DNA from 2 places in the Thioalkalivibrio sp. ALE11 genome. Region 2 is predicted to be linked to the other one. Evidence: predicted binding sites of a transcription regulator. Region 2 holds the regulator's gene; the other holds the start of a gene.
The links. The regulator sigma-54, encoded in region 2, starts transcription at its own class of promoters, with help from an activator protein. The targets are predictions, from matches to a motif close to TGGCANGNTNCNTGCTT.
Positions count from the first base shown of each region.

Region 1 (3,525 bases), on a different contig from region 2:
GACTGCATGTCGCTGGAAAAGCTGCTGGAACGCACGCGAGCCGAAGAACAGCGTCATCAGGCCCGGCGGCAGCAGGTGGAACAGGACATGTGGGCGACCCGCCAGGCCTTCGCACGGGAACCGGAATCCGGCGAACGCACGGTGAACTGGCAGGAATCTTGAAAGGTATGGATACGCAGACCCCGCAGGGGCGGACGCGCGCGGTGCGCGCAACAGGCGAGGACGGGACATGATCGCAGCACAGGCATCGGGACAGGGGCTGGGAGCGCTGGCACAGCTGCTCGACGGCGGCGAGGGCATGGATCGGCTCAAGGAATTGAAAGACAAGGGAAAAGGCGGGGAAGACGGTTTCCTGAAGGCACTCCGCCCGCAGCTGGAAGCGATGCTGGGCGCGCTCGGGGTGGATGATTCCGAGCTGGCCGAGCTGGATCTGGAAGGACTGATCCAGCGCTTCCAGGATCTCCTGCAAGGGCAGGATCTGACCGCTGTGGACGGCATGCAATTGCCGCCCGGCTGGCTGACCGGCGAGGAAGGTGACGGAGAGATCGACGGCCGCGAGCTGCGCAGTCTGCTGGAAGACGGGCCCGGGTCCGGAGCGGCGGGCGACGGCATCCCGGTTTCTCTGATGCGCCTGTTCCTGCAGGCCGGTCCGGAAGGGCAGAACCAGGGGTCGCGGCTGCAGGAACTGGCTCCGGGGACGCTGACCGGCGGTGGTTCGCGTGAGGGGACCACCGAGGTCCTGGCCCAGTGGCTGACACAGGCCTCGGAATCGGCGCGCAGCGGCCGTGAGAATGCCCAGGCACTGGCCCAACCGGCAGCCCAGGCCTCCGATGCCGAGGGTGCGCGGGGCGGCGGGATGCGGCTGGATCTGACCCGGCTGCTGCAGACTTCGGGCGATCGCCAGCTCGCGGAGCAGATCCAGATGATGGCGCAGGCCCGTGGCGGGCGCACCGAGATGAAACTGCATCCGCCTCAGCTGGGGGTCCTGGATGTGCGGGTCAGCATGGAGGGGGACCGTGCCAGTGTACAGTTCTTCAGTACCAACCCCGTGACCCGTGAGGTGCTGGAAGCGGCAATGCCGCGCCTGCGTGACAGTCTCGCCGACAGCGGGCTCGAGCTCGCCGATGCCTCGGTGTCGGATGAACCGCCGGACGATTCCGCGGATACCGAGATGGCCGGCGACGGTTACGGAAGCGGGGATGAACCCGGCGTCGCCACGGGTGCGGAGGGCGAAGAGAGCGACGACGAAGAAGGTCCCGTCGCTCCCGGCAGCACCCTTTCCTTCCTCAACCGTCGGGTGGACCTGTTTGCCTGAGGTCCGTTCCGGCAGGCCGGCCGCCAGAATCTCGACTTCTCCATCGATGGAGCGTCCGGTTCGTTGACGCATACGCCGGACGCTCGATCCTCCGGATAACGCACCACACCCCCTCAGATGGATTCAACTCCCTGTTTATAAAACAGTAATGATTCATGGCACCGCGCTTGCTTGGGTTCCGGCAGCGAATCCACGCAATGCGGGTGTGTCATGGCGGAGAAGGAAGTCGAACTCGAGAACAAGGGGGGCGGCGGCAGGAAATGGATGATCATCATCCTCCTGGTCGTTGCGGTTCTGCTCGCCGGCGGCGGGGGCGCGGCCGCCTGGTTCCTGCTGTCGCAGGACGCCGACGAAACGGCGGAAGATCAGCCGCCCGAGCGCCACTATTCGTCGCTCGATCCCATGACGGTGAACATCGATGCCCCGGGAAGCGTGCAGTTCCTGCGCGTGCAGATCGGTCTGGTGTCCACCGACCCGGCGGTCCTGGAAGCCGTGGAAGATCACCTGCCCGTAGTCCGCAACGACATCCTCGGCGTCCTCTCGGATCAGGAATATACCGAGCTGAACACGCGGGAAGGCAAGGAAGCGCTGGCGGAGGATCTGACGGCCACTGTCCGTGCGATCCTGGAGTCGCGCGAAGCGCCCTCCGATCTGGAGCGCGTGGTGTTCACCGAACTGGTCATGCAGTAAGGCGCGCGTCATGGCACAGCAAACCGACATCCTGAGCCAGGACGAGATCGACGCGCTGCTGCACGGCGTCGATTCCGGCGACGTCGAGACCGAGGAGGAAGAGTTTCCCCACGACGGTCAGGCGCGCGAGTTCAATTTCGCCACCCAGGACCGGATCGTGCGCGGGCGCATGCCCACGCTCGAGATGATCAACGAGCGATTTGCGCGGCACCTGCGCGTGCGACTGTTCAACATGCTGCGGCGTTCGGCCGAGATCTCGGTCAGCGGCACCCGGCTGACCAAGTTTTCCGAGTACATGCACTCGCTGTTCGTGCCCACCAGCCTGAACCTGGTGCGTGCGCATCCGCTGCACGGCACCGGCCTGTTCGTGTTCGACCCCAAGCTGGTGTTCATCCTGGTGGACAACTTCTTCGGCGGCGACGGGCGCTTCTATACCCGCATCGAGGGCCGTGACTTCACCCCGATGGAGATGCGGGTGGTGCACAGCATCCTCGAGGGCGCGTTCGAGGACATGACCAAGGCCTGGGAGCCGGTCATGGACATCGACTTCGAGTTTCTCAACTCCGAGGTCAACCCCCAGTTCGCGAACATCGTGAGCCCCACCGAGATCGTTGTGATCAACGAATTCCACATCGAGCTGGATGGGGGCGGCGGCAATCTCCACGTGACCCTGCCCTATTCGATGATCGAACCGATCCGCGAGCAGCTGGATACCGGTATCCAGTCGGATCGCTCCGATGTCGATCAGCGCTGGATGAACGCCCTGCGGGAAGAGGTTCAGGACGCGGACGTGGAGATCGCCTCGGTGCTCACCGAGGCGGAGGTCACCGTGCAGGAGCTGCTGGACATCAAGCCGGGCGACATCATTCCGGTGGACATCCCCGAAGAAGTCACTCTGAAGGTCGAGGACATCCCGCTACTGCGCGGCAAGTTCGGGGTTTCGAATGGCCAGAACGCGATCAAGATCACCGGTCGCGTACAACGATAGGCAAGAGGACAGGACGATGGCAGACGACGACAAGCGTCCGGATCAGGAAACCGAACAGGGCGACGGCGAGGAGTCGGTGGATCAGGATGCCCTGGCCGATGAATGGGCTGCGGCCCTGGCGGAGCAGGATGACAGCTCCGGGGGCGAGGCGGAGGACCCCGACGCGCTGCTGGCCCAGGCGCAGTCCAATTCGCACGAGAGCGATGCGGCCAACGCCGCCTCCACTGGCACCGGCGGCCGCAGCAAGGCGGCCGCCGGGGGCGAGCGGGAACGCAAGCACAAGCCGGATCCGAATGCGCAGCCGCTGGAACCGGATGAACTGACCGATTCCGGGGGCGGCGAAGAAGAAGACGTGAATCTGGACATGGTGCTGGACGTGCCGGTGACCATCTCCATGGAGATCGGCCGCACCCGCATCCCGATTCGTAATCTGCTCCAGCTCAACCAGGGTTCGGTGGTGGAACTGGAACGCCTGGCCGGGGAGCCGCTGGACGTGCTGGTCAACGGGACCTTGATCGCGCACGGCGAGGTC
Region 1 covers NZ_KB906168.1:59,247-62,771, reverse strand. The annotation lists gene fliJ (flagellar export protein FliJ) at 1-162, shown strand, start outside; gene F620_RS0107175 (flagellar hook-length control protein FliK) at 230-1,315, shown strand; gene fliL (flagellar basal body-associated protein FliL) at 1,526-2,005, shown strand; gene fliM (flagellar motor switch protein FliM) at 2,016-2,993, shown strand; gene fliN (flagellar motor switch protein FliN) at 3,010-3,525, shown strand, end outside.
Region 1: fliL (flagellar basal body-associated protein FliL) is a predicted target of sigma-54. The motif match lies at 1,472-1,488, and genes of this name have one in related genera.

Region 2 (19,483 bases):
GGCTTCCAGCCAGGCGGCCTCCAGCTCGCCCGGCCAGGGCCAGGGGTTCTCCATCGCGTCCAGCTTGAGCAGCCCGGTGGCGTCCGCCACCGCGTAGGCCGGCTGCGCCAGGACCTCCGGGCGCATCAGGTCTTCCGGCCGGTCGTGGCGGCCCGCGCTCACGATTCCCGCCGCAGTTCCGCGGAGCGTGCGTGCGCGGTCAGCCCCTCGCCATGGGCCAGCTCCGCAGCGGTGCGCCCCAGCCGCGCCGCGCCTTCGGGCGAGCACTGGATGATGCTGGAGCGTTTCTGGAAGTCGTAGACCCCCAGCGGGGACGAGAAACGGGCGGTGCGCGAGGTCGGCAGCACGTGGTTGGGCCCGGCGCAGTAGTCGCCCAGGGCCTCGGAGGTGTGCCGGCCCATGAACACCGCGCCGGCGTGCCGCAGGCCGGCGTCCAGCGCCGCCTGCGGGTCGGCCAGCGACAGCTCGAGGTGTTCGGGGGCGACCCGGTTGGCCACCGCAACCGCATCATCCAGGTCGCGCGCGGCGATCAGCGCGCCGCGGTCCTGCAGGCTCGTGCGAATGATCTCGGCCCGCGGCATGTCCGCCAGCAGGCGGTCCATCGCCTCGTTCACCCGATCGAGGAAGGCATGGTCCCAGGACACCAGGATCGCCTGCGCCTGCTCGTCGTGCTCGGCCTGCGAGAACAGGTCGGCCGCGATCCACTCGGGGTCCGTCTCGCCATCGCAGACCACCAGGATCTCCGACGGACCGGCGATCATGTCGATCCCCACGGTGCCGAAGACCTCCCGCTTCGCCGCGGCGACGAAGATGTTGCCGGGGCCGACGATCTTGTCCACCGCGGGGATGGTGGCGGTTCCGAACGCGAGCGCCCCGACGGCCTGGGCACCGCCCACGGTGAACACCCGGTCCACCCCGGCGACCGCAGCAGCTGCCAGGACCAGATCATTCAGCTCCCCGTCCGGCGCCGGCACAACCATGACCAGCTGCTCGACCCCCGCGACCCGCGCCGGCACCGCATTCATCAGCACCGAGGACGGGTAGGCGGCCTTGCCGCCCGGCACATACAGCCCCACCGAGTCCAGCGGCGTCACCCGCTGCCCCAGCACCGTGCCGTCGGCGTCGGTGAACTGCCAGTCCTGCATCGACTGGTGTCGGGCGTATTCGCCGATGCGTTCGGCGGCCGTCTCCAGCGCCTCGCGCTGCGCAGCGGGTATCGCCTCCAGCGCCGCCTGCAGGCGTTGCTGCGGCACTTCCAGCCCGGCGACCGAGTCGCGCTCCAGGCGGTCGAAGCGCTCGGTGTAACGCAGCACCGCGGCGTCCCCCTCGGCCTTCACCGCGTCGAGGATCTCGCGCACCGCGTCGCGCACCCCGGCCTCCTCGCCCGACTCCCAGGCGAGCAGGCGCTCCAGCTCGGTTACGAATCCGGTCTCCCGCGTATCGAGTCGCTTGATCGAAGGCATGGCGTGTCCTCGTGCCCGGGCGTCAGGCCGGGGTGTTGTGCTTGCGGCGCGCGCGCACGGCTTCCGCCAGCCCGCGCAGGGTGGCCTCGGAGTCATCCCAGCCCATGCAGGCGTCGGTAATGCTCTGGCCATAGTTCAGCGGCTGCCCCGGGAGGATATCCTGGCGCCCGCCGAGGAGATGGCTTTCCAGCATCACCCCGATGATCCGCCGATCCCCCCCGGCGATCTGCTCGCCCAGCACCCGCGCGACCTCCGTCTGCTGCGCCGGGTCCTTGCGCGAGTTGGCATGGCTGCAGTCCACCATCACCTGTTCGGGCAGCTCGGCCATCTGCAGCTCCCGGCACGCCTGGTCGATGCTCTCGGCATCGTAGTTGGGCTGTTTGCCACCGCGCAGGATGATGTGACAGTCGTCGTTGCCGGTGGTGGAGAAGATCGCCGAGCGCCCGGCCTTGGTCACCGACAGGAAGTGGTGCGGCCGCGACGCCGACCGGATCGCGTCGATCGCCACACGCAGACTGCCGTCGGTGGAGTTCTTGAAGCCCACCGGGCACGACAGCCCGGAGGCCAGCTCGCGATGCACCTGGCTCTCGGTGGTGCGGGCGCCGATCGCGCCCCAGGCGACCAGGTCGGCAATGTACTGCGGGCTGATCAGGTCGAGGTACTCGGTGGCCGCCGGCATGCCCTTGACCGCGAGATCCCGCAGCAGGCCGCGCGCGACCCGCAGGCCCTTGTTGATGTGGAAGCTACCATCCAGATCCGGATCGTTGATCAGGCCCTTCCACCCCACCGTAGTGCGCGGTTTCTCGAAATACACCCGCATCACGATGTTCAGCGCATCGGAGAGCTCGTCACGCAGAGGCTTGAGGCGGTCGGCATAGTCCAGCGCGGCATCCACGTCGTGGATCGAGCAGGGGCCCACGATCACCTGCAGGCGGTCGTCCTCGCCATGCAGGATCCGATGGCAGGCCTGGCGGGCCTCGTACACCGTGTCGGATGCCGCATCGGTGATCGGCAGTTCGTCGCGCACGGTGTCCGGAGCGGACACCTCCTGGATGTCACGGATCCTGAGGTCGTCGGTATCGGCGGTCATGGCAGTCTCGGTTACGTCGTCGCGGGCGTCACGGCCTCGCGCAGGTTCTCAATGAGATTTTGAATCAGTCCATGTCTCATCTTCATGGCTGCCTGATTCACGATCAACCGGGAACTGATGGGGGTAATCTCCTCCAGCGGCTCCAGGCCGTTGGCGCGCAGCGTATTGCCGGTATCCACCAGATCCACGATGTAGTCGGCCAGCCCTACCAGCGGCGCGAGTTCCATCGAGCCATACAGCTTGACGATCTCCACCTGGCGCCCCTGGCTGGCGAAATAGTTGCGCGTGATATTCACGAACTTGGTCGCGATGCGCAGGCGCGTGCCCGGGTCCGGCTGCTGCCCCGGGTGGCCCGCCAGCATCATGCGGCAGCGGGCGATGCCCAGGTCGAGCGGCTCGTACAGCCCGGCGGCCCCGTGCTCCATCAGCACGTCCTTGCCGGCCACTCCCACCGCGGCGGCACCGTGCTGCACGTAGGTCGGCACGTCGGTGGTCCGCACCACCACGATCTTCACGTCCTCGCGGGTGGTGTCGAGGATCAGCTTGCGCGTCCTGTCCGGATCCTCCAGCGGCTCGATCCCCGCCTGTGCCAGCAGCGGCAGGGTGTCCTCGAGGATGCGGCCCTTGGACAGGGCAATGGTCAGGGTGTTGGCGTCCATCATGTCAGGCAGGCTCCCGGCGAATCGTTGCGCCGATCTGGCTCAGTTTTTCCTCGATGCATTCATAACCGCGATCGATATGGTAGATACGTTCCACGGCGGTCTCGCCCTCAGCGACCAGACCGGCGAGGATAAGGCTGGCCGAGGCGCGCAGGTCGGTGGCCATCACCGGCGCACCCACCAGCTGTTCCACACCCTCGACGATCGCGGTGTTCCCCTCGATGGTGATCCGGGCGCCCATGCGCTGCAGTTCCAGCGCATGCATGAAGCGGTTCTCGAACACCGTCTCCACCACCGAACCGGTTCCCTCGGCGACCGTGTTCATCGCCATCATCTGCGCCTGCATGTCGGTCGGAAACGCGGGAAACGGCGCGGTCCGCAGATTCACCGCCCGCGGGCGACGCCCCCGCATGTCCAGATCGATCCAGTCCGGACCGGTCTCCACCCGGGCGCCCGCTTCGTCCAGCTTGGCCAGCACCGCATCGAGCAGCTCCGGCCGGGTGTTGCGGGTGCACACATGCCCCCGGGTCATCGCGGCTCCGACCAGGAAAGTCCCGGTCTCGATGCGATCGGGCATCACGTCGTAATCGCAGCCATGCAGGCGCTCCACGCCCTCGACCCGGATGGTGTCGGTCCCGGCGCCGCGGATCCTGGCCCCCATCGCGGTCAGGCAGTCGGCCAGGTCCACCACCTCCGGCTCGCGGGCGGCGTTTTCGATCAGGGTCTCGCCCTCGGCCAGGGTCGCCGCCATCAGCAGGTTCTCGGTGCCGGTGACGGTGACCTGGTCGAACACCACCCGCGCGCCCTGCAGCCGCCCGGCCCGCGCATGGATGTAGCCACCATCGACGTCGATCTCGGCGCCCAGCGCCTCCAGCCCGCGCAGATGCAGATTCACCGGCCGCGAACCGATCGCGCAGCCCCCGGGCAGGGACACCTCGGCCTCGCCGAAGCGCGCCAGCAGCGGCCCCAGCACCAGGATGGACGCGCGCATGGTCTTGACCAGATCGTAGGGCGCAACGCACTGGGTCAGGGTGGCGGGATCCACCTCGATGCGCATGCGCTCGTTCACCGTGAGGCTCACGCCCATGCGCCCCAGCAGTTCCATGGTGGTGGTCACGTCCTGCAGGTGCGGTACGTTGCCGATCACCATGGGGCTGTCGGCCAGCAGCGTCGCCGACAGGATGGGGAGTACCGCGTTCTTGGCGCCGGAGACCCAGACCTGACCGTCCAGGGGCTCGCCGCCGGTGATGATGAGCTTGTCCATGTATTGCCCGGTTCGCACGCCGGGCCAGGAGCGGACCGGCAAAACCCGCAATGATAACGAAACTGCGTCGCCGGCGCGCGGCGCCCCGCCCCGGGCCGGTCAGTGGCAGCCGGGCGGATCCGCCGCCTTCGCCGCGGATTCACTGATCACGCCCCGCAGGTCGTACAGTTCCAGCAGGGGCGCCAGCCGTGCGGGCACCGGCTCGAACACCAGGAAATGCCCCCGGTGCCGGGCCTGGCGCCACAGGGTCACCAGAAACGCCAGACCGGCACTGTCAATGCGCCCGGTGTCGTCCAGCGCCACCCGGGCATGTTCGGGCAGGCCCTGCCACAGCGGCCGCACCTGGCGTTCCAGCCCCGGCACGGTCACAAAGGTCAGATGACCGCGCAGCACCAGGCCCGCGTCATCGGCGGTAATCCGGGCGTCGCTCACCGGTCCTCCGCAGCGCCGGTCTCCTCGGCCACGTCGTCCACCGCCTCCTCGATCAGCTCCTCGTCGCCATCCTCCAGGCGCACGATCAGCTCCTCGAGCCCGTCACGGGAGATCTCGTCACCGAAGCGGCTGCGGAAATTGCCCACGAACGACAGCCCCTCGGCCTCCACGTCGAACACCTTCCATTCGCCATTGACCGGACGCAGGCGGTAATTGACCTGCAGGTTGGACTGCCCGGACCCCATCACGATCTCGCTGGCCACCACCGCCATGCGGTCGTCCTCGCGCGAGCGCCGTTCGATGATGCGCACTTCCTTGTCCAGGTGATCCGCCAGCTGCACCCCGTAGACCTGCAGCAGGGTCGTGGTGAAGGCCTCGGTGAAGCGGCTGCGCTGCTCGTCGGACGCATCGCGCCAGTGGCGCGCCAGTACCAGCCGTGCCATGCCGTCCACGTCGACATGCGGCAGCACCCGCTCGCGCAGCACCTCGATCACGAACTCGGGCTCTTCCTGCGCGCGCTCCTCGTTCTCGCGCAGGACCTCGTACACCTCGTTCACCGAGCGCTCCATCATCTGCACCGGGCTTTCGGCCTGAGCGGCCGGGGCCAGCGTCGCCAGCAGCAGGGCCGCCGCGGCCAGCCATGCCGGCGCGGTACGCGGGGAACGAACGAAATTCGGCAACAAACGCATGGCACACTCCCTCGGGGTTGGGTGGCCGGGATGACTCAGTCATCCCCCATGTTGGTCATGAACCGACCGATCAGGTTCTCGAGGACCACGGCCGACTGGGTGAACAGGATCCGGTCACCGTCCTGCAGGGTATCGTAGTCGCCACCCGGCTCCAGCGCGACGTACTGCTCGCCCAGCAGGCCCGCAGTATGAATGCTCGCCTGGGTATCCGCCGGCAGGTAGTCGTGTTCCGAACGAATCGCCAGGGTTACCTTCGCCTCGAAGGCCTCGGGGTCGTAGCGGATGTCGGCCACGCGGCCGACCCGCACCCCGGAGATGTTGACCGGCGCGCGCACCTTCAGCCCGCCCACGTTGGAGAAGTAGGCGGTTACCTCGTAGGTGTCGCCGTCGCGGTATTCGGTGATGTTGCTGACCTGCACCGCCAGATAGAACAGCGCCGCCACGCCCAGGAGCACGAACACCCCGACGGCCAGCTCGACGAAACGCATCTTCATGATTGCTTCTCCACTTCTCAGTCCCCGCCGAACATCAGGCCGGTCAGGATGAAATCGAGCCCCAGCACGGCCAGCGAGGAGACCACGACCGTCTGCGTGGTCGCGCGCGAGATGCCCTCCGAGGTCGGCGAGGCGTCCACGCCCTGGAACACCGCGATCCAGGTGACCACGAAGCCGAACACGATGCTCTTGATGACCCCGGAGAGGACATCCTCGTTCCAGTCGGTGACCGCCTGCATCTGCGAGAAGTAGGCCCCGCTGTCGACGCCCAGCAGCCCGACCCCGACGATGTAACCGCCCATCACGCCTACCGCGCTGAACATCGCGGCGAGCAGCGGCATGGAAAGGAAGCCGGCAACGAAGCGCGGCGCGAACACCCTGCGGTAGGGATTCACCGCCATCATCTCCATCGCCGAGAGCTGCTCGGTGGTCTTCATCAGGCCCAGTTCCGCGGTCAGCGCGGAGCCGGCGCGTCCGGCGAACAGCAGCGCGGTCACCACCGGCCCCAGCTCGCGCACCAGTGACAGCGCGACCACCCCGCCCAGGGCCTCGGCAGCGCCGAAGTCCACCAGGGTGATATAGCCCTGATAGCCCAGCACCATGCCCACGAACAGCCCCGAGACGACCACGATCAGCAGCGAGCGCACGCCCACCGAATAGACCTGCCACACGGTCAGGCCGAAGCGCCGCACCACCGCATCCAGCGCGGCGAAGGTCCGCAGCAGGAACATCGAGGCCCGCCCCAGCACCGCCAGGGCATTCAGGCTGAAGCGCCCGACCGACGCGATCGCGTCAATCATGGTTGCGCCCTCCCGCGTCCAGCAGGTCGTCCTGATACGAGTCCCCGGGATAATGGAACGGCACCGGCCCGTCCGGCCGACCTTCCAGGAACTGGGCGGACCAGTCGGATGCCCGCGCCTGCAGCGCATCCGGCGGGCCGGCGTCCACCGCGCGTCCCTCGGCGATCAGCACCACGTGATCGGAGATACTCATGGCCTCGTTCACGTCGTGCGACACCAGCACGCTGGTGAGCCCGAGGCTGTGGTTGGTGCGCCGGATCAGGGTCACGATCTGGCCCATGGTGATGGGGTCGAGACCGGTGAACGGCTCGTCGTACATGATCAGTTCCGGATCCAGCGCCAGCGCCCGCGCCAGCGCCACGCGCCGGGCCATGCCGCCGGACAGCTCGGCCGGGTCCATGTCGCGGGCCGCGCGCAGGCCGACCGCCTCCAGCTTCATCAGCACCAGGGTACGCAGGATATCCTCGGGCAGATCGGTGTGCTCGCGCAGCGGGAAGGCCACATTCTCGAACACCGACAGGTCGGTCAGCAGGGCCCCGGTCTGGAACAGCAGCCCCATGCGCTTGCGCACCGCGTACAGGCGGCGTGTCGACAGCCGCCCGATCTCCTCGCCGTCGACCAGGATGCGTCCCGCATCCGGGCGCAGCTGGCCACCGATCAGCCGCAGCAGCGTAGTCTTGCCACTGCCGCTGGGGCCCATCACGGTGGTCACGCGCCCGCGCGGCACCTCCAGCGAAAGCCCGTCAAACACGGGCTTCCGGCCACGGCGGAAATGCAGGTCCTCCACCACGATGTGCGGCGTTTCGGCGGATGCGGACTGGCTCACATTCGAGTCTCCCGGGATGCGGGCGCGACGACCCTCGCGGCGCGGCGCAGGCATGGACGCCGGAGTCTGGCCCCGGCCGCACGGTGCGTCAAACCAGCGTGAATCACGTCAACAGTTTCGCGATGGTGCGCACATCGTCGAGCACGCCCGGCGAGGCCTCGAGGAACACCGGCACCGTCCCGGCGGGGCTGCATCCGGCCAGTGCCTCCACCAGCACGCGCCAGCCGGCGGGATCCGGCTCGCCCGCAGGACGCAGACGCCAGAGCCCCGGCCCCTCGCCGGCATGGAGCTGCGGGTACCAGATCGCCTCGTCCACCCCGGGCAACCCCACGGATTCGCCCGGACCTGTCGCCTGCAGGCGTTCCAGGCCCGCGCCCCGCAGCCCGGCAACCGCCGCCTCGACGGCCGCCCCCGGCTCGAACGCGACCCCCTCGAGACGCTCGCCGAGGGTCGCGGCGAGGCGGGCCAGAGCGGCGGTCCCCGCCTCCGCGGGCACGTCCGCGGGCCAGCTGACGGTCACGCGCAGGTTGAGCGGCACGGCGTCGTCCCAGTCCCCGAACGGAGCGGAGAGCGCCCCGTCGGCCCCCAGCACCCCGGGCACGAACACCCGCGAACGAAAATGGCCGAGATAGGCCAGCTGCCAGTCCAGCGGCAGACTGGCCGGGAAATACCCGTCCCAGGCCGGCGTACCCGGCCGGGCGACCGCGGCCGGCTGAAGCTGCACGCGCCTCCCTTCGGTTGCCGCGTCCGATGGATCTCCTGCCGTCATGTATCTCCCCCGTTGCGACTTGCCAGCACCCCGGTGGCGCGGCACAGTTTCCCGATGCACTTCGACCTCTTCCACGAGATCTCGGTCCCCGAATTCCTCGGTATCGACGAACACCGCGCGATCGAGGACACCCTGGCACTGTGGGATCTCGCCGACACCCTCGGATTCAACACCGCGTGGCTGGTGGAACACCACCTGATGCCGGAGTTCTCGCATTCCACCGCGCCGGATCTCGTGCTCGCCGCGGCCAGCCAGCGCACCCGGAACCTGCGCCTGGGCCTGGGGGTCGTGCCTCTGCCCTATCACCACCCGCTGCGGGTCGCGCAGCGCGTCGGCATGCTCGACCAGCTCTCCGGGGGACGCCTGGAGCTGGGCATCGGCCGCGGCTTCTCGCCGCCGGAATATGCCACATTCGGCGCCGAGATGAGCGAAGGCCGCGCCCGTGTGGATGCCGGACTGGACGCCCTGCGCCAGGCCTTCGCCACCGGCCGCATCACCCAGCACGGGCCCTTCCACCACCTCGACGACGTCCCGGTGATGCCGGCAACGCTGCAGGACCCGCACCCGCCGCTGTGGACCGCCGCGGTCAGTCCCGAGTCGTTCACCTGGGCGGCGGAACAGGGCATCGGTGCGCTGGCCGGCCCGTTCAAGCCGTGGCAGATGATCCGCGAGGACATCCGCCTGTATCGCGAGGGCTGGGCCCATGCCGCCGGCGACACCCCGCACCCGCCCCGGGTCGGCATGACCCTCGGCGTGCTGTGCCTGCCGGACGGCAAGCGTGCCCGACGCGAGGCCAAGCCCGCGTTCGAATGGTTCTACCGCAACATGTTCCGGCAGACCCTGCCGGTGCTGGAACGTCTGATCGAGGGCTACGACTACTACCGCTCGCTGGGCCGCTTCCGCCACCTGGTCAAGGCCGGGATCAATCTGAAGATCCTCGACATGCTGGGCATGACGCTGGTCGGCACCCCCGAGGAATGCCGCGAGCGCATCGAGGCCCTGCGCGAGTCGGGCGTGGACCACCTGCTGCTGGCCTTCGGCGCCGGGGCCGTGCCGCGCGAACTGGCGGAGGAGTCCATGCGCTGCTTCGCCGCAGAGGTCATGCCGGAATTCCTCGATGGCCCCGCCCCGACCGGATAACCGCATGCGCGTGGCCGTCACCGGTGCGGCGGGTCGCATCGGCCGGGTCCTGCTGCCCGAACTGCTGCACACCCCGGAGGTCGAGCGAATCATTGCCCTGGATCGCGAACCGGCCGACTTCCCCGGTGCCGCGACCCTGCCGGCGGACCGCTACGACCTGCGCCAGAAGGATCTGGCGCAACTGACGCCCGAAGACCTCGCCGGGACCGATACCCTGGTGCACCTGGCCTTCCAGCTGATGGGCGGGCACGGCGGACGCCGGCGCCACGACCGCGACTGGGTGCGCCGGCAGAACGTGGACCTGTCGCGCTCGGTCTTCGCGGCCGCCGCGCATGCCGGTGTCCGCCATGTGGTGTTCCTCTCCAGCGCCGCGGTCTACGGCCCGTGGCCGGACTCGCCCGTCCCCCTGGGCGAGGACCAGCCGCCGCGCCCGCGCTTCCCCTATGCCGAGGACAAGGTCGCCACCGAACAGGCCCTGGAGGCTCTGGACCGCGAGCATCCGGAGCTGGTGACCACCGTGCTGCGGCCGCCCGCGGTGGTCGGGCCACATGCCCACCCGTTGCTGCAACGGATCGCCCGCAGCCGCCTTCACCCCGCCGGGATCGACGCACCGGTGCAGATCCTGTGGGAGGAGGACGCCGCGCGAGCGATCGCCGCCGCAGTCGCCCGCCGTGCCCCGGGCTGCTTCAACCTGGGCACCGAACCGGTGTGGTCGCTGCGCGCCATGGCCCGTCACGGTCGGCGCCTGACCCTGCCGGTGCCCGCCGGCCTCATCCGCAGACTGCACCCGCTGGCCTGGCGCCTGAGCGCGCGCGCCGGCGATCCGGGCTGGGTGCGCGGACTCGACGGCCCGCTGCTCCTGGACTGCACCCGCGCACGCCGGGAACTCGACTGGCAACCCCGGGTCACGACCCCGGAGTGCCTCGAGCGCCTGCGGGCCGGCCATCGATAGGGGGCGACCGGACCGCGCATGCTGCTGCCGCTGCTCGCCGTCGTCGGTGGTCTCGTACTGCTCGCCGCCAGCGCCGATCGCTTCGTGTTCGGCGCCGCCGGCCTGGCGCGCGGGCTCGGGGTCTCGCCGGTGCTGATCGGCCTCACCGTAGTCGCCTTCGGCACGTCGGCCCCGGAGATCATCGTCTCGCTGCTGGCCAGCCTGCAGGGAGCGCCGGGGCTGGCGGTGGGCAACGCAATCGGCTCGAACATCGCCAACCTGGGACTGGTGCTCGGACTGGCCGCCCTGATCGCCCCGGTCATCGCCGGTCACGGGCTGGTACGACGCGAACTGCCACTGTTGCTGCTGGCCACACTGGGCGTGCTGTTGCTGCTGCTGGACGGCCGCCTGGCGCGGGCGGAAGGGGTGATCATGCTGGCCGGTCTGATCGCGATCGTGGTCTGGATGATCCGCGCGGCCCGCCACCCCGGTGCGCCCCCGGAGTCCGACCCCGGGCTGACCCCGCGCCCGCCGGCGGCCACGCCCGGCGGTCTCCCGGCGGCCCTGTGGTGGCTCGCCGGCGGTCTGGTGGCGTTACTGGCGAGCAGCCAGGCGCTGGTCTGGGGGGCAGTCGAGATCGCCACCGCCCTGGGCGCCGGCGAACTGCTGATCGGCCTGACCCTGGTCGCGATCGGCACCAGTCTGCCGGAGCTGGCCACCACCGTGGCCAGCGCACTGCGGCGCGAAACCGGCATGGCCCTCGGCAACGTCGTCGGCTCCAACCTGTTCAACCTGCTGGCGGTGCTGGCGGTGCCCGCCGTGATCGCGCCGCTGGCCGTGGAACCCGCAGTGCTCACCCGTGACTATCCGGTGATGCTGGCCCTGACCGTGGCGGTGCTGCTGGCCGCCCGCTTCGGTGCCGGCCGCATCACCCGCTGGCACGGGGCCCTTCTCCTGCTGGCTTTCAGCGGCTACCTTGTGACTCTCGCAATCACGGCACCGGCATGGATCTGAACCCCGAAACCACCCGCAAGCTCGCCCTCGCGGTCCTCGAGAACGAAGCCGATGCGGTGCGCGGCCTCGCCTCGCGCATCGACGACGCCTTCCTCGCGGCCTGCCGCCACATCCTCGACTGCCGCGGGCGCGTGGTGGTCACCGGCATGGGCAAGTCCGGCCACATCGGCAGCAAGCTGGCGGCCACCCTCGCCTCCACCGGCACGCCGGCGTTCTTCGTGCACCCGGGCGAGGCCAGCCACGGCGATCTCGGCATGATCACCCGCGACGACGTGGTGATCGCGCTGTCGAACTCCGGCGAGACCGACGAGCTCCTGACCATCCTGCCGCTGATCCGGCGCCTCGACGTCCCGCTGATCGCGATGACCGGCAATCCCGGTTCGCGCCTTGGCACCGATGCCAGCGTCCATCTGGACGTCAGCGTGGAACGCGAGGCCTGCCCGCTGGGACTGGCCCCCACCTCCAGCACCACCGCGGCGCTGGCGATGAGCGATGCCCTGGCGGTGGCGGTGCTGGATGCGCGCGGCTTCACCGCCGACGATTTCGCCCGTTCGCATCCCGGCGGCCGCCTCGGGCGGCGTTTGCTGATCCACGTCGGCGACATCATGCATACCGGCGAGGCGATCCCGCGCATCGCGCCCGAGGCGCCGCTGAAGGACGCGCTGTTCGAGATCACCCGCAAGGGGCTGGGACTGGTGATCGTCAGCGACACGGACGACCACATCCTCGGGGTCTTCACCGACGGCGACCTGCGGCGCACCCTGGACAGGGGCGAGAGCCTGGAGACGCTGACCATTGGCGAGGTGATGACCCGGGGCGGGCACACCGCGCGCGCCGACTGGCTGGCCGCGGAGGCCCTGGAGATGATGGAAAGCCGCCGCATCAACGCCCTCCCGGTCGCCGATGCGGACGGCCGACTGCAGGGGGTGATCAACATGCACGACCTGCTGCGCGCGGGGGTGGCCTGATGCATGACGACATCGATCTCGCCGGCCTGCAGCGCGGCACCCGACTGCTGATCCTGGACGTCGACGGCGTGCTGACCGACGGCGCGCTGTTCCTCGGCGACGCGGGCGAACAATACAAGGCGTTCCACAGCCGTGACGGCCACGGCCTGCGCATGGCCATGGACGAAGGCCTGGAGGTCGCGATCCTGACCGGGCGGCAGTCGGCGGTCGTCGAACATCGCCTGCAGGATCTCGGCATCCGCCACTGCATCCAGGGCCGGCGGGACAAGGGGGAGGCACTGACGCAACTGCTGCAGCAGACCGGGCACCGCGCCGACGAGGCCGCGTTCGTCGGCGACGACGTGGTCGATCTGCCGGCGATGCGCCGGGTTGGCCTGGGCATCGCGGTCGGCGACGCCCATCCGTTCGTGCGCCAGCACGCGCAATGGGTCACCACGGCCGGTGGCGGGCGCGGCGCGGTCCGCGAAGTCTGCGAGGACCTGCTGGCTGCACGTGGCCGCCTCGAGGCCGTGCTCGAAAGCTACCTGCACGCATGACCCCGGATCCCCGCCGCGCCCCGCTCGCCGCCCGGCTGCTGGCCGCCGGATGCCTGCTCGCCGGGCCGGCAGCGGCCGAGCCGCCCGCCGAACCCGCGGCCGACGCGGAACCCACGCTGCAGATCGAGGGGTTTACCGCGCATGTCACCGGCGAGGACGGGCGGCCCACCCACCGCCTGCAGGGGTCGCGGCTGCGCGAATACGACCGGGATGCGGTCCAGTTCATCGATGACCCGGAGCTGGATCTGCTGGACCAGCGGGGCCTGAACTGGACCTGGCGCGCCCCGCGCGCGGCACATCAGCCCGATCGCGAACTCCTGCATACCTTCGGCCACACCCGCGGCGTGCGCCCCGAACGCGACGAGCGCGTGCGCACGGTGATCGAGTCACGTGACGTGCGCGTGGCGCTGGACACCCGGCTGACGACTTCGTCGGCCCCGAGCACCCTGGAACAGCCGGGACTGTTCCAGCGGGGCACCGGCCTGCGCGCCGACCCGCAAGCGGATACCATTGGGCTGCTCGCCGAGGTCTACACGCTGTACAGCGACCTGCCGCAGGAGGACCGCCCGGAATGAACCCGGCCACAACCGAACATCGCCGCGCGGGCATCCGCCGACCGGCCCTGCTGCTTGCCGTGACGGGGGTACTCGCACTGTCCCTGGCGGCCCTGCCGGCGACCGGCCGCGAGGATGCCCTGCCGGTGGAGATCACCGCGGACCACGCCGAGATGGACGAACGCGCGGGCACCGGCACCTACACCGGCGACGTGATCGTGGTGCGCGGCGATGCCACGCTGGAAGCGGACCGCGTGATCGTGCACATGCGCGAGCGCCGCCCCTACGAGATCGAGGCCCACGGCGAGCCCGCACGCCTGGAGTCGCCCGATCCCGAGACCGGCGAGACGCGCATCGCCGAGGGGCTGCGCATCGACTATTTCCTCGACGAGGAACGCGTGATCCTGACCGAACAGGCACGCGTCATCACCGCCGCCGAGGATGCCCGCGGGCAGCGCATCACCTACGATCTCGAACGCGACGTGATCCGCGCCGAACGCGGCGACACCGATGACGAGCGCGTGCACATCCGCCTGCAGCCACGCGAGGACGATCCATGACCCCCGCGGCCGACGGCCATCTGGTCGCCCGCGAGCTGAGCAAGCGCTATGGCCAGCGTACCGTGCTGGACGCGATGGATGTGGACCTGGTGCCCGGCGAAGTGGTCGGCCTGCTGGGACCCAACGGAGCCGGCAAGACCACCTGCTTCTACAGCCTGGTCGGACTGATCCGGCCCAATACCGGGCGCATCACCCTGGGCGGGCGCGACATCACCCGGGCGCCCATCCACGAACGCGCCCGCGCCGGGCTGGGCTATCTGCCCCAGGAGGCCTCGATCTTTCGCCGCCTGTCGGTCGAGGACAACCTGCAGGCAGTGCTGGAACTGCGCCCGGAACTCGACCGCCACGAGCGCCGCCGCATCGGCGACGCCCTGATCGAGGAATTCCAGCTGGAGACCGTGCGCCACAGCCCCGGGATCGCGCTGTCCGGAGGCGAGCGGCGGCGCGCCGAGATCGCCCGCGCGCTGGCCGGCGATCCGCAGTTCATCTGTCTGGACGAACCGTTTGCCGGGGTCGATCCGATCTCGGTCGGCGAGATCCAGGCAGTCATCCGCCACCTGGCCGAACGCGGCATCGGCGTACTAATCTCGGATCACAACGTACGCGAGACCCTGGGTATCTGCCATCGCGCGTACATCCTCAGCGAGGGGCGCCTGCTGAGCGCGGGCACGCCGGACGAACTGCTGGCCGACGCCCGCGTGCGCGAGGTCTACCTCGGCGAAAACTTCCGCCTGTGACACCGACCGCCGCACCCGGACGGTGCACAAGCCCGCAGCAAGGGATTACTATTCACTTATGGTGACCAACGCCTTTCCCAACTCATGCTGAAGCCCGGGCTGAATCTGCAGCTCGGTCAGACGCTGACCATGACGCCGCAGCTGCAGCAGGCCATCCGGCTGCTGCAGCTGTCGACGCTGGAGCTCCAGGCCGAGATCCAGCAGGCGCTGGAAAGCAATCCCATGCTGGAACAGGCCGAGGATGACGAACTCGGTGCCGACGCGGGGGACACCGCGGACACTGCCAGCGACGCGAACACCGACGACGGCGAGAGCGGCAGCGACGCCGCCCGCACCGGCGAAACGGTGGATGCCGGCGGCTCGGAGGACGTCATCCCCGACGAGCTGGTGACCGACAGCCGCTGGGAAGACATCTACGACGCCAGCGCCAGCCCGCGCGGTCCGGACGACCGCGACCCGCTGGAGAACACCTCGGACGACGACGGCGGCGGGCTGCAGGATCACCTGCTGTGGCAGCTGCATCTGTCGCACCTGACCCCGCGCGACCAGCGCATCGGCGCCGCCCTGATCGACACCATCAACGGCGACGGCTACCTCGAGGGCGACGTCGAGACCCTGGCCGAGACCATCAGCCGGAGTGAAGAACCCCCCGTCGACACCGACGAGGTCGAGGCCGTACGCCACTGGTTGCAGCACTGCGACCCGCTGGGGGTCGGTTCGCTGGATCTGCGCGAGTGCCTGGAGGTCCAGCTGGGTGAGCTGGCGCCGGACGCGCCCTCGCGCGAGGCGGCGCGCGCGCTCCTCGAACACGGCATGGACGCCCTTGCCCGGCGTGACTACAAGGCCCTGCAGCGCCAGAGCGGCGTACGCGATGGCGACGAGCTGGCCGCGGCGCTGGACCTGATCCGCACGCTCAACCCGCGCCCCGGCGCCCAGATCAGCGAGACACCGCCGGAATACGTGGTCCCGGATGTCTACGTGCGTCATACCGACCGGGGCTGGCAGGTCGACCTGAATCCCGAGATCGCCCCGCGCATTCGCATCAACGACCTCTACGCCGGCATGGTCCGCCAGGTCTCCGATGCCCGCGACAGCGCCTTCATGCGCGATCAGCTGCAGGAGGCGCGATGGTTCATCAAGAGCCTGCACAGCCGCAACGACACCCTGCTGCGCGTGGCGCGAGCGATCGTCGAACGCCAGCAGGGGTTCCTGGAACACGGCGAGGTGGCGATGCAGCCGCTGATCCTGCGCGACATCGCCGAAGCCCTGGAGATGCACGAGTCCACGATCTCGCGGGTGACCACGCAGAAATACATGCACACCCCCCGCGGGGTGTTCGAATTCAAGTATTTCTTCTCCAGTCACGTGGGCACCAGCGACGGCGGGGAATGCTCCGCGACCGCGATTCGTGCCATGATCCGCGAACTCATCGAAGAGGAAACGCCGGGCAAACCGCTCAGCGATTCCCGCCTCGCCCAGATCCTGGCGGATCGGGGCATCAACGTGGCCCGGCGTACCGTGGCCAAATACCGGGAGGGCATGAACCTGCCATCCTCCAGCGAACGCCGCCAGATGGCCGCCATGCCGACCGGAAGCAAACCGAAAGGAGCCTGACCCATGCAGATCAATCTCACCGGACACCACGTCGACATCACCGACGCCCTGCGCGACTACGTCAACGAGAAATTCCAGAAGCTGGAACGCCACTTCGACAAGGTGATCGACGTGCACGTGGTGCTGAACCACGAGAAGACGCAGAAGCTGCACAACAAGGCGGAAGCGAATCTGCAGGTCAGCGGCAACCACATCCACGCCGAGGCCAGCCACGATGACATGTACGCCGCCATCGACGGCCTGATCGACAAGGTCGACCGCCAGCTGATCAAGCACAAGGAGAAGGTCAAGGATCATCATCGCGCCGAGGGCGCCCAGCGCAACCGCGAACAACCCGAGTAAGCCGATGAATCCGGCCGAGCTCATCACCCCGGAGCGCATCGGACTGGAAACCGACTGCTCCAGCAAGAAACGAGCGCTGGAAACCCTCGCCGATCTGCTGGTGGACGGGGCCGCGGACGGACTGGCGGCCAGTGCCGCGTTCGAAGCCATGTCGGCCCGCGAAAAACTGGGCTCCACCGGGCTCGGCCATGGCGTGGCGATCCCGCACGGCCGTCTCGCCGAGCTGGATACGCCCCGCATCGCGGTCCTGCGTCTGGATCAGGGCGTGGATTTCGAAGCCATGGACCACGAACCGGTGGACATCCTGATCGCCCTGCTGGTGCCGGAAGAGGCCACCAGCGAACACCTGGACCTGCTGGCCCAGCTCGCGCGCGGGCTGTCGCAGCCGGACACCCTCGCCGGCATCCGGCGCGCCGCGGACAGCGCGGGGGTCCAGCAGGCCCTCACCCGGGCCCTGGGAGATACCTGACCATGGCCGACCGGGCGGAAGCGGCAGCCGACGGCACCGCGAGCAACATCACCATCGCCGCGCTCACGCGGGCGATGGGGAGCCGTCTGGATCTGCGCTACGTCCACGGAGAGGAAGCCGCGGGCGACCGCGAACTCCTGGGATTCGGCGATGGCGACCTGCCGCTGGCCGGCCACCTGAACCTGATCCGCCCCAACCGCATCCAGGTCATCGGCGACTACGAGGCCCGCTACATCGCCGGCCTGTCCGACGAGCAGCGTGACCACCTGGTGCTGGAAATGGCCCGCACGGGCACCACCATGGTGATCTTCGCCGAGGACACCTGCCCGTTCCCGCGCATGCCGCACACAGGTGACGACCCGCTGCCGGTGATCCTGTGCACGCGCACCTCATCGCACGAAGTCATCGCGCTGCTGCGCTATTTCCTGCAGCAGCGCCTCGCCCATTTCGAGGTGCGCCACGGGGTGTTCATGGAGATCCTCGGGATCGGCGTGCTGATCTCGGGGGCTTCCAGCGTCGGCAAGAGCGAGGTCGCACTCGAGCTGATCTCGCGTGGCCACCGGCTGATCGCCGATGATGCCCCCGAGTTCGCGCGCATTGCCCCGGATATCGTGCGCGGACACTGCCCCGCCCTGCTCCAGGACCTGCTCGAGGTGCGCGGCCTGGGCGTGCTCAACATCCGCGCGATGTACGGCGACTCGGCGATCAAGGGCGGCAAGTATCTGCGCCTGATCATCGATCTGCGCGATCACAACGAGCCCTCGCCGGTGCCGGACGACCGCCTGAACGGGCGCCGCGGCGAGAGCGAGATCCTCGGCCTGCGCATCCCGCTGATCAGCCTGCCGGTGGCGCCGGGGCGCAACATCGCGGTCATGATCGAGGCCGCGGTCCGCAATCACCTGCTGCACATGCAGGGCTACATCGCCGGGGACGATCTGCGCGCCCGCCAGCGGCGCCAGATGGGCGAGGATCAGCAGGAGGAATCCATCTTCCACATCGGCGGGCCCAGCACCACGGTTCCCAACCCCGATCCCGAGGGCTGACCCACATGCGTCTGCTGCTGGTCAGTGGTCTGTCGGGTTCCGGCAAGACCGTCGCCCTGCATACCCTGGAGGACGCCGGCTACTTCTGTGTCGACAACCTGCCGCTGCCGATGCTGCCGGAACTGGTGGAGAAGGTCCGCAGCGGTCATTACGACACCGGCGGTGACCGCCATCTGGCCGTGGGCGTGGACGTCCGTTCGGGCCTCGACGCCCTCAGCGGATTCGGCCAGCTGCTGGGCGAGCTGCGTGGATCGGGCCTGGAGGTCGAGGTGCTGTTCCTCAATGCCTCCGACGAGGTCCTGCTGCGTCGCTACCACCTGACCCGCAGACGCCATCCGCTGGCACGCGACGGCATCCCGCTGGTGGAAGCGATCGGCATGGAACGGACCTGGCTGGGGCACGTGGCGGTGGAGGCCGACCTGACCGTGGACACCAGCCGGCTGTCGATGCACGACCTCGCGCGCACGCTCCGGGCCCGGGTCGGCAGCCGCGAGACCGCCGGCCTGTCGCTGCTGTTCCAGTCCTTCGGCTTCAAGCACGGCTCGCCGCTGGATTCCGATTTCGTGTTCGACGTGCGCTGTCTGCCCAACCCCTACTACGAGCGCGAACTGGCGCCACTGACCGGGCTGGATCCGGCGGTAGCGCATTTCCTCGACAGCCATGGCGAGGTCGGGGCGATGTTCGACTCCATCCACGGCTTTCTCGACACCTGGATCCCGCGGCTGGTGGCGGACCATCGCAGCTATGCCACGGTCTCCATCGGCTGTACCGGCGGGCGCCACCGCTCGGTCTACCTTGTGGAACGGCTGGCAGCTGCGTGGCGCGAACGGGAACATGTTACTGTTAGCACCCGTCATCGCGAGCTCGATTCTCTCTCCCCTGAAACGGAGTAGTTCCATGGGCGTCGGTCTGATCCTGATCACGCATCAAAACCTGGGCGATACACTCCTGCAGACCGCGCAGAGCATGCTGGGAGACCTGCCCGAGGACTGCGAGTCCATGGCGATGTCGCAAAGCGACGATCCGGACGATATCCAGGCGCAGGCCCGCGCCCGCATGGAGACCCTCGACAGCGGTGCCGGTGTGCTG
Region 2 covers NZ_KB906171.1:44,542-64,024, forward strand. The annotation lists gene hisC (histidinol-phosphate transaminase) at 1-126, opposite strand, end outside; gene hisD (histidinol dehydrogenase) at 159-1,463, opposite strand; gene F620_RS0109870 (3-deoxy-7-phosphoheptulonate synthase) at 1,486-2,553, opposite strand; gene hisG (ATP phosphoribosyltransferase) at 2,565-3,215, opposite strand; gene murA (UDP-N-acetylglucosamine 1-carboxyvinyltransferase) at 3,217-4,476, opposite strand; gene F620_RS0109885 (lipid asymmetry maintenance protein MlaB) at 4,576-4,908, opposite strand; gene F620_RS0109890 (phospholipid-binding protein MlaC) at 4,905-5,597, opposite strand; gene mlaD (outer membrane lipid asymmetry maintenance protein MlaD) at 5,633-6,091, opposite strand; gene mlaE (lipid asymmetry maintenance ABC transporter permease subunit MlaE) at 6,109-6,891, opposite strand; gene F620_RS0109905 (ABC transporter ATP-binding protein) at 6,884-7,717, opposite strand; gene F620_RS0109910 (hypothetical protein) at 7,821-8,441, opposite strand; gene F620_RS0109915 (LLM class flavin-dependent oxidoreductase) at 8,541-9,626, shown strand; gene F620_RS0109920 (NAD-dependent epimerase/dehydratase family protein) at 9,631-10,578, shown strand; gene F620_RS0109925 (calcium/sodium antiporter) at 10,597-11,571, shown strand; gene F620_RS0109930 (KpsF/GutQ family sugar-phosphate isomerase) at 11,562-12,539, shown strand; gene F620_RS0109935 (HAD family hydrolase) at 12,539-13,075, shown strand; gene lptC (LPS export ABC transporter periplasmic protein LptC) at 13,072-13,650, shown strand; gene lptA (lipopolysaccharide transport periplasmic protein LptA) at 13,647-14,189, shown strand; gene lptB (LPS export ABC transporter ATP-binding protein) at 14,186-14,926, shown strand; gene F620_RS0109955 (RNA polymerase factor sigma-54) at 15,011-16,540, shown strand; gene hpf (ribosome hibernation-promoting factor, HPF/YfiA family) at 16,544-16,882, shown strand; gene F620_RS0109965 (PTS sugar transporter subunit IIA) at 16,887-17,351, shown strand; gene hprK (HPr(Ser) kinase/phosphatase) at 17,354-18,394, shown strand; gene rapZ (RNase adapter RapZ) at 18,400-19,287, shown strand; gene F620_RS0109980 (PTS sugar transporter subunit IIA) at 19,292-19,483, shown strand, end outside.